Regions from separate parts of the Phyllobacterium sp. RCAM01083 genome, predicted to be linked through region 1. Evidence: riboswitches for the same ligand, from Rfam matches in the RefSeq annotation. Region 1 holds a riboswitch; each other region holds the start of a gene.
What was found. Region 1 has a riboswitch for cobalamin ahead of bluB (5,6-dimethylbenzimidazole synthase). Riboswitches for the same ligand answer to the same signal wherever they lie in the genome.
Positions count from the first base shown of each region.

Region 2: it holds a riboswitch for cobalamin, as region 1 does, so the genes downstream of both, ACZ25R_RS03655 (ribonucleoside-diphosphate reductase subunit alpha) here and bluB (5,6-dimethylbenzimidazole synthase) in region 1, are expected to answer to the same signal.
Region 3: it holds a riboswitch for cobalamin, as region 1 does, so the genes downstream of both, ACZ25R_RS12920 (CbtB domain-containing protein) here and bluB (5,6-dimethylbenzimidazole synthase) in region 1, are expected to answer to the same signal.

Region 1 covers NZ_JBVFZN010000005.1:415,489-419,764, forward strand. The annotation lists gene ettA (energy-dependent translational throttle protein EttA) at 1-580, shown strand, start outside; gene ACZ25R_RS08695 (MOSC domain-containing protein) at 700-1,308, shown strand; cobalamin riboswitch at 1,335-1,510, shown strand; gene bluB (5,6-dimethylbenzimidazole synthase) at 1,578-2,330, shown strand; gene ACZ25R_RS08705 (DUF2293 domain-containing protein) at 2,263-2,580, opposite strand; gene ACZ25R_RS08710 (ArsR/SmtB family transcription factor) at 2,723-3,730, shown strand; gene metF (methylenetetrahydrofolate reductase [NAD(P)H]) at 3,730-4,276, shown strand, end outside.
Region 2 covers NZ_JBVFZN010000003.1:449,675-453,950, forward strand. The annotation lists gene ACZ25R_RS03645 (FecCD family ABC transporter permease) at 1-1,099, shown strand, start outside; gene ACZ25R_RS03650 (heme ABC transporter ATP-binding protein) at 1,102-1,893, shown strand; cobalamin riboswitch at 1,944-2,154, shown strand; gene ACZ25R_RS03655 (ribonucleoside-diphosphate reductase subunit alpha) at 2,263-4,276, shown strand, end outside.
Region 3 covers NZ_JBVFZN010000005.1:1,263,366-1,267,641, reverse strand. The annotation lists gene ntrC (nitrogen regulation protein NR(I)) at 1-47, shown strand, start outside; gene ACZ25R_RS12935 (DMT family protein) at 148-498, opposite strand; gene ACZ25R_RS12930 (hypothetical protein) at 664-1,239, opposite strand; gene ACZ25R_RS12925 (CbtA family protein) at 1,378-2,118, opposite strand; gene ACZ25R_RS12920 (CbtB domain-containing protein) at 2,131-2,340, opposite strand; cobalamin riboswitch at 2,373-2,523, opposite strand; gene ACZ25R_RS12915 (histidine phosphatase family protein) at 2,571-3,167, shown strand; gene copC (copper homeostasis periplasmic binding protein CopC) at 3,254-3,625, shown strand; gene copD (copper homeostasis membrane protein CopD) at 3,625-4,276, shown strand, end outside.

The sequences.
Region 1 (4,276 bases):
CACGCTGTTCAAGATGATCACCGGACAGGAAAAGCCGGATTCCGGCTCGATCCGCGTCGGTGAAACGGTTCATCTCGGTTATGTCGACCAGAGCCGCGATCACCTCGCGGCGGAGAAGAATGTCTGGGAAGAAATCTCCGGCGGCAATGAAATCATCAAGATCGGCAAGAACGAGATGAATTCGCGCGCCTATGTCTCGGCGTTCAACTTCAAGGGCGGCGACCAGCAGCAGAAGGTCGGCAATCTCTCCGGCGGTCAGCGTAACCGCGTGCATCTTGCCAAGATGCTGCAGTCCGGCGGCAATGTCCTGCTGCTCGACGAACCGACCAACGATCTTGACACCGAAACGCTGGCGGCTCTGGAAGACGCGCTGGAAAAATACGCCGGCTGCGCCGTTATCATCAGCCACGACCGCATGTTCCTCGACCGGCTGGCGACGCACATCCTGGCCTTCGAAGGCGACAGCCACGTCGAATGGTTCGAAGGCAACTTCCAGGACTATGAGAACGACAAGATCCGTCGTCTCGGACCGGACAGCGTCAATCCGAAGCGTCCGAGCTACAAGCCTCTGACACGCTGATGCGACCGGGAGGGCGGCAACGCCCTCCCATCACCAATTTTGACGTTTCCATCAGTGATATTGGCTGGTTTTAACAAGCAATTTTCCTAAGATGCGGCTGATTTCACCGGAGTGCCGTCATGACAGATCTTTTCGCAACCAGAACGGACATCCTTCCGGCCCGCAAGATTGTTGGGCGGGTGAGCGGCCTGTTCCAGGCGCCGAAAGACAGTTTTGTCACCGCTGCCACGGACACGCTCGATCTCACCTTTGAAGGCATCCGCGGCGATTATCATGCCGGCCTGACGCGCCGGTCCGGCGGACGAGAACCTTGGTATCCGCGCGGAACGGAGATGCGCAACGAACGGCATATTTCCGTTCTGGCGGCCGACGAGCTTGCAATGATTGCCAGCGCCATGGGCCTTGCGGAAGTCAAACCCGAATGGATCGGTGCCAACATGGTTGTCGATGGCATTCCCTCGCTTTCCATGCTGCCGCCGCGCACGCTGCTGTTCTTCGAAGGCGGAGTGACGCTGAAGGTCGACGGGCAGAACGCGCCGTGCAAGGTCGCCGGCCGTTCCATCGCCGAGCGGGCGCAGACGGCGGATCACACCGCGACGGCGCTTGACTTCGTCAAGGCGTCGAAGCGGCTGCGTGGCATCGTCGTCTGGGTTGAAGTACCGGGAATCATCCGTTCCGGCGAAAAAATCGATGCGCGCCTGCCGGAGCAATGGATTTATCCCGGCTGACGCTTGCGTCCTTCGCCGATCTGTGGCGAATGGAATGCAGGTCCGGTGCCTGCATGCAGGAGAATCGGGAAGCCGGTGCAAATCCGGCACGTGCCCAACGCTGTATAGGGGATGGGCCGCGCAGTTTGCCACGGGGAAACCCGGAAGGCGCGCGGTTCAGGTGAACCTCAGTCAGAAGACCGGCCGGACCGGATAGCCGAAACCGCACGGACAGCGGGGAGGTGTCAGGGGTCAGGGCAATCTGGCCCTCGCATTGTTGGGAGCAAACGATGCACGACTCTGCCTGTGGTCCCGTGGCCGCCGCCGATTTTTCCGCGGACGAGCGCGCCGCCGTCTACAAAGCCATCCATACCCGCCGCGATGTGCGCGACCAGTTCCTGCCAAGGCCCGTCGACGACGATGTGCTGCTGCGGCTGCTCGATGCCGCCCATCACGCGCCGTCGGTGGGGTTCATGCAGCCGTGGAATTTCATTCTCATCCGCGATGCGGCACGCAAGGCCGAGGTGCATCAGGCCTTTACCCGCGCCAATGCCGAAGCAAAGGCCATGTTCACCGACGAGCGCCAGGCGCTCTACGCGTCGCTGAAGCTTGAGGGCATCGTGAAGGCGCCGGTCAATCTGTGCATCACCTGCGACCGGACACGCGGCGGCGATGTCGTTCTGGGGCGCACCCATAACCGGCAGATGGATGTCTACAGCACCGTCTGTGCCGTGCAGAACCTGTGGCTGGCGGCGCGGGCGGAAGGCATCGGCGTCGGCTGGGTCAGCATCTACCACGACCGGGACATGCGCCGCATTCTGGCCATCCCCGATCATGTCGAGATCATCGCCTATCTCTGCATCGGCTATGTCGACCAGCTCTACGATCAGCCGGAGCTGCAAAAGCGCGGCTGGCGCGAACGGCTGCCGCTGGACCAGCTCATCTATGAAGATCAGTGGAATGCCGGCGCCGAAGTCAGCTCGGATCGTCCTCGTCCGGATCCAGCAGCCGCGTCGCCCGCCATTCCGTCAATTTCCGGTTGATCGCCTCGAGCACGAAGAAGCGGGCCGACTCCTTGTCATAGCCCTCGTCGCGCAGCGCATCGTAGTCCGTGTGCAGATGGCGGACATGGGCGACCGTGGCCAGCCACACCGCAATGGGTGGCGGCAGGCTTTTCATGTGCGGTGCCGTGGCGGCAGCGCGTATGGGCTCGGAATCCGAATAGGGCACGGCCGGCAAAAGCAGCGTCAGCGCCTTGCCGATGGCCCTTTGGCGGTTGGTTCCTGAACTCATTGCACTGTCTTCCCGCCGATTCGCTGATCGATATACCAGCCTATTTCAGACGCGACAAAATTTGCCGTCAACGGAAAAACAAAACTTGCCAAATCTGTATTTCTCACATAAACATATCTTTATATCTTTTGAGGATACCTTGATGGACAAACGTGATCTCAATCTTGACCTGATGGTCGATACGCTGAAAGCAGCGGCGGAACCCAGCCGCCTGCGCATTCTGGCGCTGTTGTCCCGGGGGGATCTGACGGTTTCCGATCTGACCTCCATCCTCGGGCAGTCGCAGCCGCGCGTCTCCCGCCATCTCAAGCTGCTGTTCGAAGCCAATCTGATCAACCGTTATCAGGAGGGGTCCTGGGCCTATTTCCGCCTCGCTGAATCCCTGGTGGTTGGCGATATCGCCCGAATCCTGCTTGATCGTCTTGATGTGTCCGATCCATTGCTGGAGCGTGATATCGAGCGGCTCGGCTCGGTGAAGCTGCAGCGCCGTGAGCGGGCCGCCGCCTATTTCAGTGCCAATGCCACCAGCTGGGACGCTATCCGTTCGCTGCATGTGCCGGATGGCGCGGTGGAAGCCGCGCTGACGAAGATCATCGGGCGCACGCCGTTCCAGGCGATGCTTGACGTGGGCACCGGCACCGGCCGTCTTCTTGAACTGTTTGCCCCGCTTTACGTGCGCGGTGTCGGCATCGATATCAATCGCGACATGCTGACCATTGCCCGCTCCAATCTTGACCGGTCGGGCATCACCAATGCGCAGGTCCGCCAGGGCGATGTCTATTCGCTGCCGGTTGACCGGGAGTCCTTCGATCTGGTGACCGTTCATCAGGTGCTGCACTTCCTCGACAATCCTGCCGAGGCCATTCGCGAGGCCGCACGCGCCTTGCGTGCGGGCGGGCGCATGCTGATCGTCGATTTCGCCCCGCACGATCTTGAATTCCTGCGGGACAGCCATGCGCATATACGGCTTGGCTTCAACGACAACCAGATGCGTGACTGGCTGACCGAGGCCGGGCTGGCGCTGGAAAACAGCATCGAACTCGAACCAAAAGACAAAGACAAACTGACCGTCAAACTGTGGTTGGCACGCGACCCACGCCTGCTGATCGCTGATCCCGCTTTAACCTCCCGCGTAACGGAGAGTGTCTGATGAGCTTTTTCCGCCAATCCCGCCGTGCCGACCTTGGAACCAATATCAAGGTTTCCTTTGAATTCTTCCCGCCGAAGACCGAGGTGATGGAAGAGCGCCTGTGGGAAACCGTGACGCGTCTTGCGCCGCTCAATCCCGAATTCGTGTCGGTAACCTACGGCGCCGGCGGTTCCACCCGCGAGCGCACGGCCCGCACGATCAAGCGCATCCTGACCGAAACGGACGTGAACGCCGCCGCGCACCTGACCTGCGTCGATGCGACGAAGGAAGAGGTTGATACCGTGGTGCGCGAATTTGCGGCCATGGGCGTGAAACGCTTCGTTGCCCTGCGCGGCGATCCGGCCGGCGGCGTCGGTGCCCACTACAAGCCGACACCCGGCGGTTATGAAAACGGTGCCGATCTCGTCGCCGGGCTGAAGGCCTTTGCCGATTTCGACATTTCCGTTTCCGCCTATCCGGAAAAGCATCCGGAAAGCCCGGATTTCGCCACCGATATCGACATGCTCAAGCGCAAGGTCGACAATGGCGCGACGCGGGCGATCACGC
Region 2 (4,276 bases), on a different contig from region 1:
ACCTGCCGTCCTTGCTTCCGCACAGGGCGGCAGCAGACTGCGCCCGGAGGGTGACCGGTCGGCGTTTGCGCGCATGGTCATTGCCTGCCTGTGCGTGGCGCTCGTTGCCACAGTCCTTTTCAGCCTTGCCTTTGGTGCATCCGATGCATCTGTCCTCTCCGTCGTGAAGTCCCTGATTGCTGGATCCGACACCACGGACAATGCGCTCTCCGTCCGCGACCGCATCATCATTTACGATATCCGCTTGCCCCGCGTCATTCTCGGCGCGCTGATCGGCGCGTCGCTCGCCGTATCGGGCGCGGTCATGCAGGGATTGTTCCGCAATCCGCTGGCCGACCCCGGCATCGTCGGCGTCTCGGCGGGCGCCGGGCTTGGCGCGGTCAGCATCATCGTTCTCGGCGGAACCTTCCTCGCCCCGGTGATCGCCCTGTTCAGTCTCTATGCCTTGCCGCTCGCCGCTTTCTTCGGCGCCCTCATCTTCACGCTCATCCTCTACCACGTCGCGACGCGGCGCGGGCAGACATCCATCGCCACCATGCTGCTCGCCGGTATTGCGCTCGGCGCCATGGCCGCCGCCTATATCGGTGTCCTGGTCTATGTCGCCGACGACAAACAGTTGCGCGATCTGACATTCTGGGGGCTGGGATCGCTGGCGGGAGCCAATTGGGTCAAGATCGCCGCATCAGGCCCGCTCATTGCGCTCGCCCTCGTCATTTCACCGTTCCTCGCCCGCGGCCTCAACGGGCTCGCCCTCGGGGAAGCATCGGCCAGCCATCTCGGCATCCCGGTGCAGCGGTTCAAACGCATTGCCATTGTCACCGTCGCTGCGGCCACCGGCGCATCGGTTGCGGTCAGTGGCGGCATCGGCTTTGTCGGCGTCGTCGTTCCGCATCTGCTGCGCCTCGTGATCGGTCCCGATCATCGCTATCTCCTGCCGGCCGCCGCCCTCCTTGGCGCCAGCCTGCTGCTGATTGCCGATGCGGTCAGCCGAACGATTGTTGCGCCATCGGAACTGCCGATCGGCATCGTCACGGCAGCCGTCGGCGCACCGTTCTTCCTGTGGATATTGCTGCGCCGCCGCGGCATTCTGGACCTCTGACCATGATCCGTGTTTCCGATGTCTTCGTATCCCTCGGCCGAAACAGAATCGTCGAGGACGTATCCTTTGATGCGCAGGCCGGCGCATTCACAGTTATCGTCGGCCCCAACGGGTCAGGCAAAACGACCCTGATGCGCGCACTCTCCGGTGATCTGCCGCATGAGGGCGTCATCAGCATCAACGGCACGCCGATCGACCGGCTGAAGCTCTGGCAGATGGCAACCATGCGGGCGATCCTGCCGCAATCCACCTCGCTGTCCTTCCCGTTTACCGTGCGTGAGATCGTCAAGCTGGGCATGACCAGCGGCCGCTCCGGTGTTTCGCGCCACAACGTGGACACACTGCCCGATGAAGCGCTTGAGCGCGTTGACCTCGCGGGTTTCGGCGGGCGGTTCTATCAGGAACTCTCCGGCGGCGAGCAGCAGCGGGTGCAACTGGCGCGCGTCCTCTGCCAGGTCTGGCAGCCGGTGCTCGACGGCCAGCCGCGCTTTCTGTTCCTCGATGAGCCGGTATCGAGCCTCGATATCAAACATCAGCTGATCATCATGCAGATTGCCCGCGACTTTGCCGATCGCGGTGGCGGGGTCATCGCGATCCTGCATGACCTCAACCTCACCTCCATGTTTGCCGACCGGGTGGTGGTCATGCACAGGGGGAGGGCCGATTCTGTGGGCACCCCCATGGAGGTCTTGACCGATGACCGCATCCTGCGCGTCTATGAATGTGCGCTCAAGGTGGGCGGTCTGCCCGGAAAATCCGTGCCGTTCGTCTTGCCGCAATCCGCAGTGTTCTGAGCAAGTGAAGATGCCGCCATCCACCTATTGACTAAAAACGGTGATTTGATACTAAATATAGATGTTATGGTTCTCCCCGAGTCGCAAGACCGGGAGCTAAGAGGGAAGCCGGTGAAATGTCCTGGACATTGATACCGGCGCTGCCCCCGCAACTGTAAACAGCGAGTTGTTGTCGACAATGCCACTGGAGCCGCGCTTCGGGAAGGCCGACACCAGCGTCGACCTGTGAGCCAGGAGACCTGCCATGACATGATGAACGTCCACGGGCGGGGTGTCCCGGTGTGTCGCTTGCAATGGTCGGCCGCAAGCTGACCGGATTCTTGCACGCGTGCGCTCGACCTTTGCCCCCAACATTTGGGGTATAAGCACATGTCTCTTTCTCTTCAAACCACCCGCGTCGACGGTCAGTCGCCGGTTCGTCCCGCCGAATTGCTGCCATCATCCAGCGAGCCCGGCTATCGCGTCATTCGCCGCAATGGCTCGGTCACGCCCTTCGACCCGCTGAAAATCACCGTTGCTCTCACCAAAGCCTTCCTCGCCGTCGAAGGTAATGTCGCTGCCGGTTCGCGCCGTGTGCACGATGTCGTCGAAGGCTTGACCGCCGACATCGTGACAACATTGAAGCGCCGCAGCAGTGAAGGCCGTCTGTTCCACATCGAGGATGTGCAGGATCAGGTCGAACTTGCCCTCATGCGCAGCGAAAACCACAAGGTTGCGCGTGCTTACGTGCTCTATCGGGAAGAACGCGCGAGAGAACGCGCAAAACTGGTGGAACCCGTGGCCACAACCGGCCCGTCGCTGAGCGTTACGCTCCTCGACGGAACCAGGGCACCGCTCGATGCGGCGCGCCTCGCCCGCATCATCGATGAAGCCTGTGAAGGACTTGAGGGGGTCAGCGCCGCACCGATCCTCAGCGAAACCCAGCGCAATCTTTACGACGGTATCACGCTCGATGAATTGTCGCTTGCGCCCATTCTGGCTGCACGCACACTCGTTGAAACAGAACCGAACTATTCCTTTGTCACCGCGCGGCTGCTTCTCGACAAACTGCGCCGCGAAGCCTTGAGCTTTGTCTTCGGCAGGCCCGAACAGGCGACCCAGCATGAAATGGCGGAGCGATACGCCGATTATTTCCCCGCCTATGTGAAGGCCGGCATTGAAGCCGAACTGCTCGATCCGGAACTCGCCCGCTTCGACCTGCGGAAAATATCAGCCGCTCTGAAGCCGGAACGCGACCTGCAGTTCCAGTATCTTGGCCTGCAGACATTGTATGATCGTTATCTCCAGCAGACACGCGGTATCCGGTTCGAACTGCCACAGGCCTTCCTGATGCGCGTTGCCATGGGCCTCGCCACCCGTGAGATCGACCGGGAAGCACGCGCCATCGAATTCTACGATCTGCTGTCGTCGTTCGACTTCATGGCTTCCACCCCGACCTTGTTCAATTCGGGCACGTTGCGCCCGCAGCTGTCCTCCTGCTTCCTGACCACCGTCGCCGACGATCTCGATGGCATCTTCAAGGCGGTGAAGGACAATGCGCTTCTGGCAAAATATTCCGGCGGTCTTGGCAATGACTGGACGCCCGTGCGTGGCCTTGGCGCCCATATCAAGGGAACCAACGGTGAAAGCCAGGGCGTTGTACCGTTCCTGAAAGTGGCCAATGATACGGCCATCGCGGTCAATCAGGGCGGCAAGCGCAAGGGCGCGGTCTGCGCCTATCTCGAGACCTGGCATGTCGACATCGAGGAGTTCCTCGATCTGCGCAAGAATACCGGTGACGACCGCCGCCGCACCCATGACATGAACACTGCCAACTGGGTGCCTGACCTGTTCATGAGCCGCGTCGAGGCGGACGAGCCATGGACCCTGTTCTCACCCGACGAGACGCCGGATTTGCACGACCTCTATGGCGCGGCATTCAAATCCGCCTACGAGGCCTATGAAGCCAAGGCCGCACGCGGGGAAATCCGTGTCTTCCGCACCGTGCGGGCACTGGATCTCTGGCGCCGGATTTTGACGATGCTGTTCGAGACCGGCCACCCATGGGTCACGTTCAAGGACCCCTGCAATATCCGCTCGCCGCAGGGTCATGTCGGCGTGGTGCATTCCTCGAACCTGTGCACGGAAATTACCCTCAACACATCGAAGGATGAGGTTGCGGTGTGCAACCTCGGCTCGATCAATCTTGCCAATCACATTGCAGCCGAAGGTCTCGACCTCAAGCGTCTGGCGCGCACTGTGGCAACGGCCATGCGCATGCTCGACAATGTCATCGACATCAACTTCTACACGATTCCGGAAGCGCGCCATTCCAACCTGCGTCACCGTCCGGTCGGCCTCGGGCTGATGGGCTTCCAGGATGCATTGCAGGCATTGCGTATTC
Region 3 (4,276 bases), 850 kb from region 1:
TGGGTGTCAACATCTACAAGAACACCAAGAACGATCTGGGCCGGTGATTCCGTTGGTGCGAGGGCATTTCCCGCCGTCGCCCATACAATTATCCGACTAAATATCCTTCCCGTGTGCGCCATCGAGCATGTGCACGGCCATTTTCTCCTAGAGCGGACCCTTGAACACGAAGAATGCGCCGCCGCAGATCATCGCGAAGCCGACGAGGTGGTTGATCGTAATTTTTTCGCCGAGATACATCACTGAAAACCCGGCAAAGACCAGAAGCGTGATCACTTCCTGAATGGTCTTCAGCTGGGCGGCCGAATAGATCTCGTGACCGTAGCGGTTCGCGGGTACCGCAAGGCAATATTCGGCAAAGGCAATCATCCAGCTGATGAAGATGACCAGAAAGAGCGGCCGGTCCGCGAATTTGAGATGGCCATACCAGGCAAATGTCATGAAAACATTTGAGCCAAGCAACAGGAGGATGGGGCGGATATAATCAAAGGAGGGCATGAAGTGTCCTTGGCTCTCAGCGTCTTTGGGCAGGGAATGCAGTAACGTTCAAACGGTCAAAACGATCCGGACAGCAGGCTTACGTCAAGTCGCGCGCAGCGGAAAGGGCGATCTGGAGTTTGGCGGCAAGACATGCGCGGTGTGACCTAAAGGCCATAGCCTTGATCAGGCGTTGACGGGCTGTCGTGGCGGGCGTGTCAGATGGATGACGGCAAAAATCGCCGAAGCAAGCAGCATCGCGAATCCCAGGAAGGAAAACAGGCTGGTCAGGTGTCCAGGCACATCGCTCCAGCGCGGCCTGATGATATCAGCCGTGTTGTAGGGATCGCCGCTATACTGGCACATGACGAAAGAGCCGCCATTGCGCACAAGTGTGGCATCGAGATCGGATACCAGGGCACTGACGGCGTCCCGGTGTTCAGGCATGTCACGCATATACACAAGCACAGCCTTCGTCGCAGCAAGATAGGCGTGCGAACAGGCATTGAACGGGCTTTGCTCATCCGCGATGCTGCCGGGGACAATGCCCCAGAGACAATAGCTGTATTGGATATTGGTGTAGTTCAGCAGCCGCCGGAATTTCTCATCGGTGCGGGTCATGCGGGCCGCCAGATCGAGGATCGGCTTGCGGTAGTCGGCGATAACCGCCATTTCACCATGGGACAGGCTTGGAATGGAAATGCCCGATGTATCGGTACCGGCGCTGCTGCGGTGCGCCCAGCCGCTTTCGGTTTGCAGCATGAACAAGCATGAGAGCAGAGCCAGAAGCCAGCCTCCCGGGCATCCCATGGGGATATCGAAGCGTTGCGGTCTCATGACAGTCCCATCGGCAGCGGAAGCCTGAACGCCCGCGGGCGTTCAGGAATGGCGCGACTGCGCTCAGCGTGCCGCATGCAGGCGATAGCGCGGACGCTGTCCGGCCAGAACCCGTTGAGCCAAAGCGCCGAAGAGCAGACCAAGCGTTGTCCAGACGATCACATGGATGCCCAGCGATGCGACGCGGAAGTTCCAGAGAACGGTCGGTGAGAACTGTTCGGGAACTTCATTGATGGCGGGAAGCGCGTATTGCACCAGCGCAATGAACACGACATAGGCGGCACCGGCCATCAATGTCGCGTTCCATGCGCCGTGCTGGGCATAAAGGCGCTTTGCCAGACCCACAGCCGCCGCAAGGGCACCGAGCGAAACCACCAGCATGACGAAGAACAGTTCCGTTCTGGCCCCGATGGTATCCGGGCTGCCAACCGCAGGCGGATTCATCGGGTACTTGATGCAGGGAACGAGAACAATTGCCACAAAACCTGCGAGCGCCAGCAGGGCCGCCGTACTGCGCGGGCTGAGGGAACTGACCCGGCCATGCACAAAGGCAAAGACCAGGGAGAACAATCCGCCAAGCGCGGCACTGTAGACGACAAGGCCGGTAAACAGGCCGATGCCGGCCTGTGTCGCCCGCGTGACAAGCTCCGGTTCAGCCGCTGCGCCGGCCGCCTGGCTCATCTTTTCCTCGAAGGCAATGGCATGATCAACCTGCGGTTCACCGAACACCCGGGCAAACCCGAACGCCAATAACCCTGCGATGACCCCTGCGATCATGCCGCGGATCAAAAGATCTCTTGTCATTGTTTTGTTTCCTCAGTGGCAGGGAAAACCGAGGAGATGGCGGCCGTCATGAACGAATTCGTGCACATACATGCCCGAGAAGAGCGACATCGCACCTTCTTCCGCACCAATGAAATAGATTGCGAGCAGCATGATCAGCCCGCCGAAAATGGCCCAGGGCAAGACTTCGCCAAGAGGAATGGGCGTGACGCCTGCTGACGGCGTAAGAGCGATATCGGACATGAATTTTCTCCCAGAATGACGCGTTCACTAACGGAATAAATGATGTTGCGGCCAGGGTCTGGCTTTCAATCAGTGAAAAAGGACTGATTAATTACAGTGGCGCGACCGCTCCGGAATTTCACCGGCTTCCAAACTCGCAACAGCACGGTTATATCTGTGCGCGCCGCAGACTGTCAATGAACGGTCTGCAGGCTGTTTCCGGTTTTTTCCTGAGGGTTTTGAGGGATATTTTGACCAGAGCCACGCGGTTGACCCTTGTTTGCCATGGCGCCACACCGGCGGTCCGCACAGGTGCTTTCCCCGCCGACGAAGCGCTTGAACCCGGGGAAGCCCAAAACCTGCAGGCTATTGCCGGGCATTTGCGCCGTGCGCACCGTGTTTTGATCAGTCCGGCGCTGCGCGCCCGGCAAACCGCCGATGCCCTGGGTCTGGTATCCGTTGTCGATGCGGCGTTGGCGGATATCGATTACGGGAAATGGGCGGGGAGGACACTCGCCGCTGTCCACGAAGCTCACCCGGACGATGTAACGGACTGGATGAACAATCCCGCCTCGGCCCCGCATGGCGGCGAATCCATCCATGATTTTCTCGTCAGGATTGCAGATTGGATGAGCGCGCATATGCATGATGGCGGTCACACAATCGTGGTGACGCACGCTTCCGTCATTCGTGCCGCTGTTCTGAGCGTGTTGCAGGCACCGGATTCCGCATTCTGGCGCATCGATGTCGAGCCGCGCAGCTGTACGGAAATGAGCAGCGACGGCCGCCGGTGGATGCTTCGCGCTGCCGCCTGCGTGCCGCCGCATCCCACAGGGATTCTGCCATGATCCCGGCAAAAATCAGGCTTAGCTTTCGCCGCGCGGTCGCACCCTTTCTCCGGATCCGTCAAATCCGCCCGCTCACAGGAGTTCTCATGTCACGGCTCATTCGTATTTTTGCTGTCGCAACGGTCCTTAATGCCGGCCTGTTGGGGCAGGTATTGGCGCACGCCCATCTTGAATCGGCAGTTCCGGCCGAAAACGCCATCGTGAAGGTCTCGCCCGTCGAGATCGATCTGACATTTTCCGAGGGTTTGAACCTGAAATTCTCAGGTGCAACGATCACTGGCCCGGGCAAGGCGACCATATCGACGGGACAGGCCAAACTGTCGATCAACGACCACAAGACACTGGTTATTCCGCTGTCGGCCCCCCTCGCGTCGGGGGAATATACCGTGAACTGGACCGCACTTTCCACCGACGGTCACAAGACCAAGGGCAGCTATACATTCACCGTCAAACCCTGATGGGGTTGGAGACCACGCTTGTTCTGTGCAGGTTCGTGCACAATACGTCCACGATGTTCCTGTGGGGCGCGTTTGCCTATCTCGCACTGCTTGTGCCCAAACCCCTGGCGCTGGAGATCGGGGAGCGCCTGCGTCCTGCGAGCGGGATCGCGGTCTTTCTGGCTATCGGAACGATCTTTGCCGCTCTGCCGCTGCAGGCTGGAATGATCGGGCAGGGCTGGAGCGATGCCGTCGATCTCGGAACCATCCGCGACGTGCTGCTTGAGACAAGCGTCGGCCGCGGCTGGGCGATACAGGTCGCGGCGGCCCTGCTTTTGTTGCCCGCATTGGCTCTCTCGCCACGCCGCGCGTCCATCGCTCTTGCCATGGCTTCGGGGCTGCTTCTGGCAAGCCTGGCATTTTCCGGCCATGCCACAATGCGGGAGGGCTGGATCGGCGCGGCCCACCGTTTTAACGATATGGTGCATGTGCTCTCGGGCGGCGCGTGGATCGGCGCGCTGATACCGGTCGTGCTGATCCTTGGCCGGTTGCGCCAGGCGGAATGGCGTGTGACTGCGCAAACGGCGCTGATGCGGTTTTCGTCGGCCGGTCATGCGGCCGTCGCACTGGTGATCGCATCCGGCGTGGTCAATACCACGCTCGTCCTTCGAC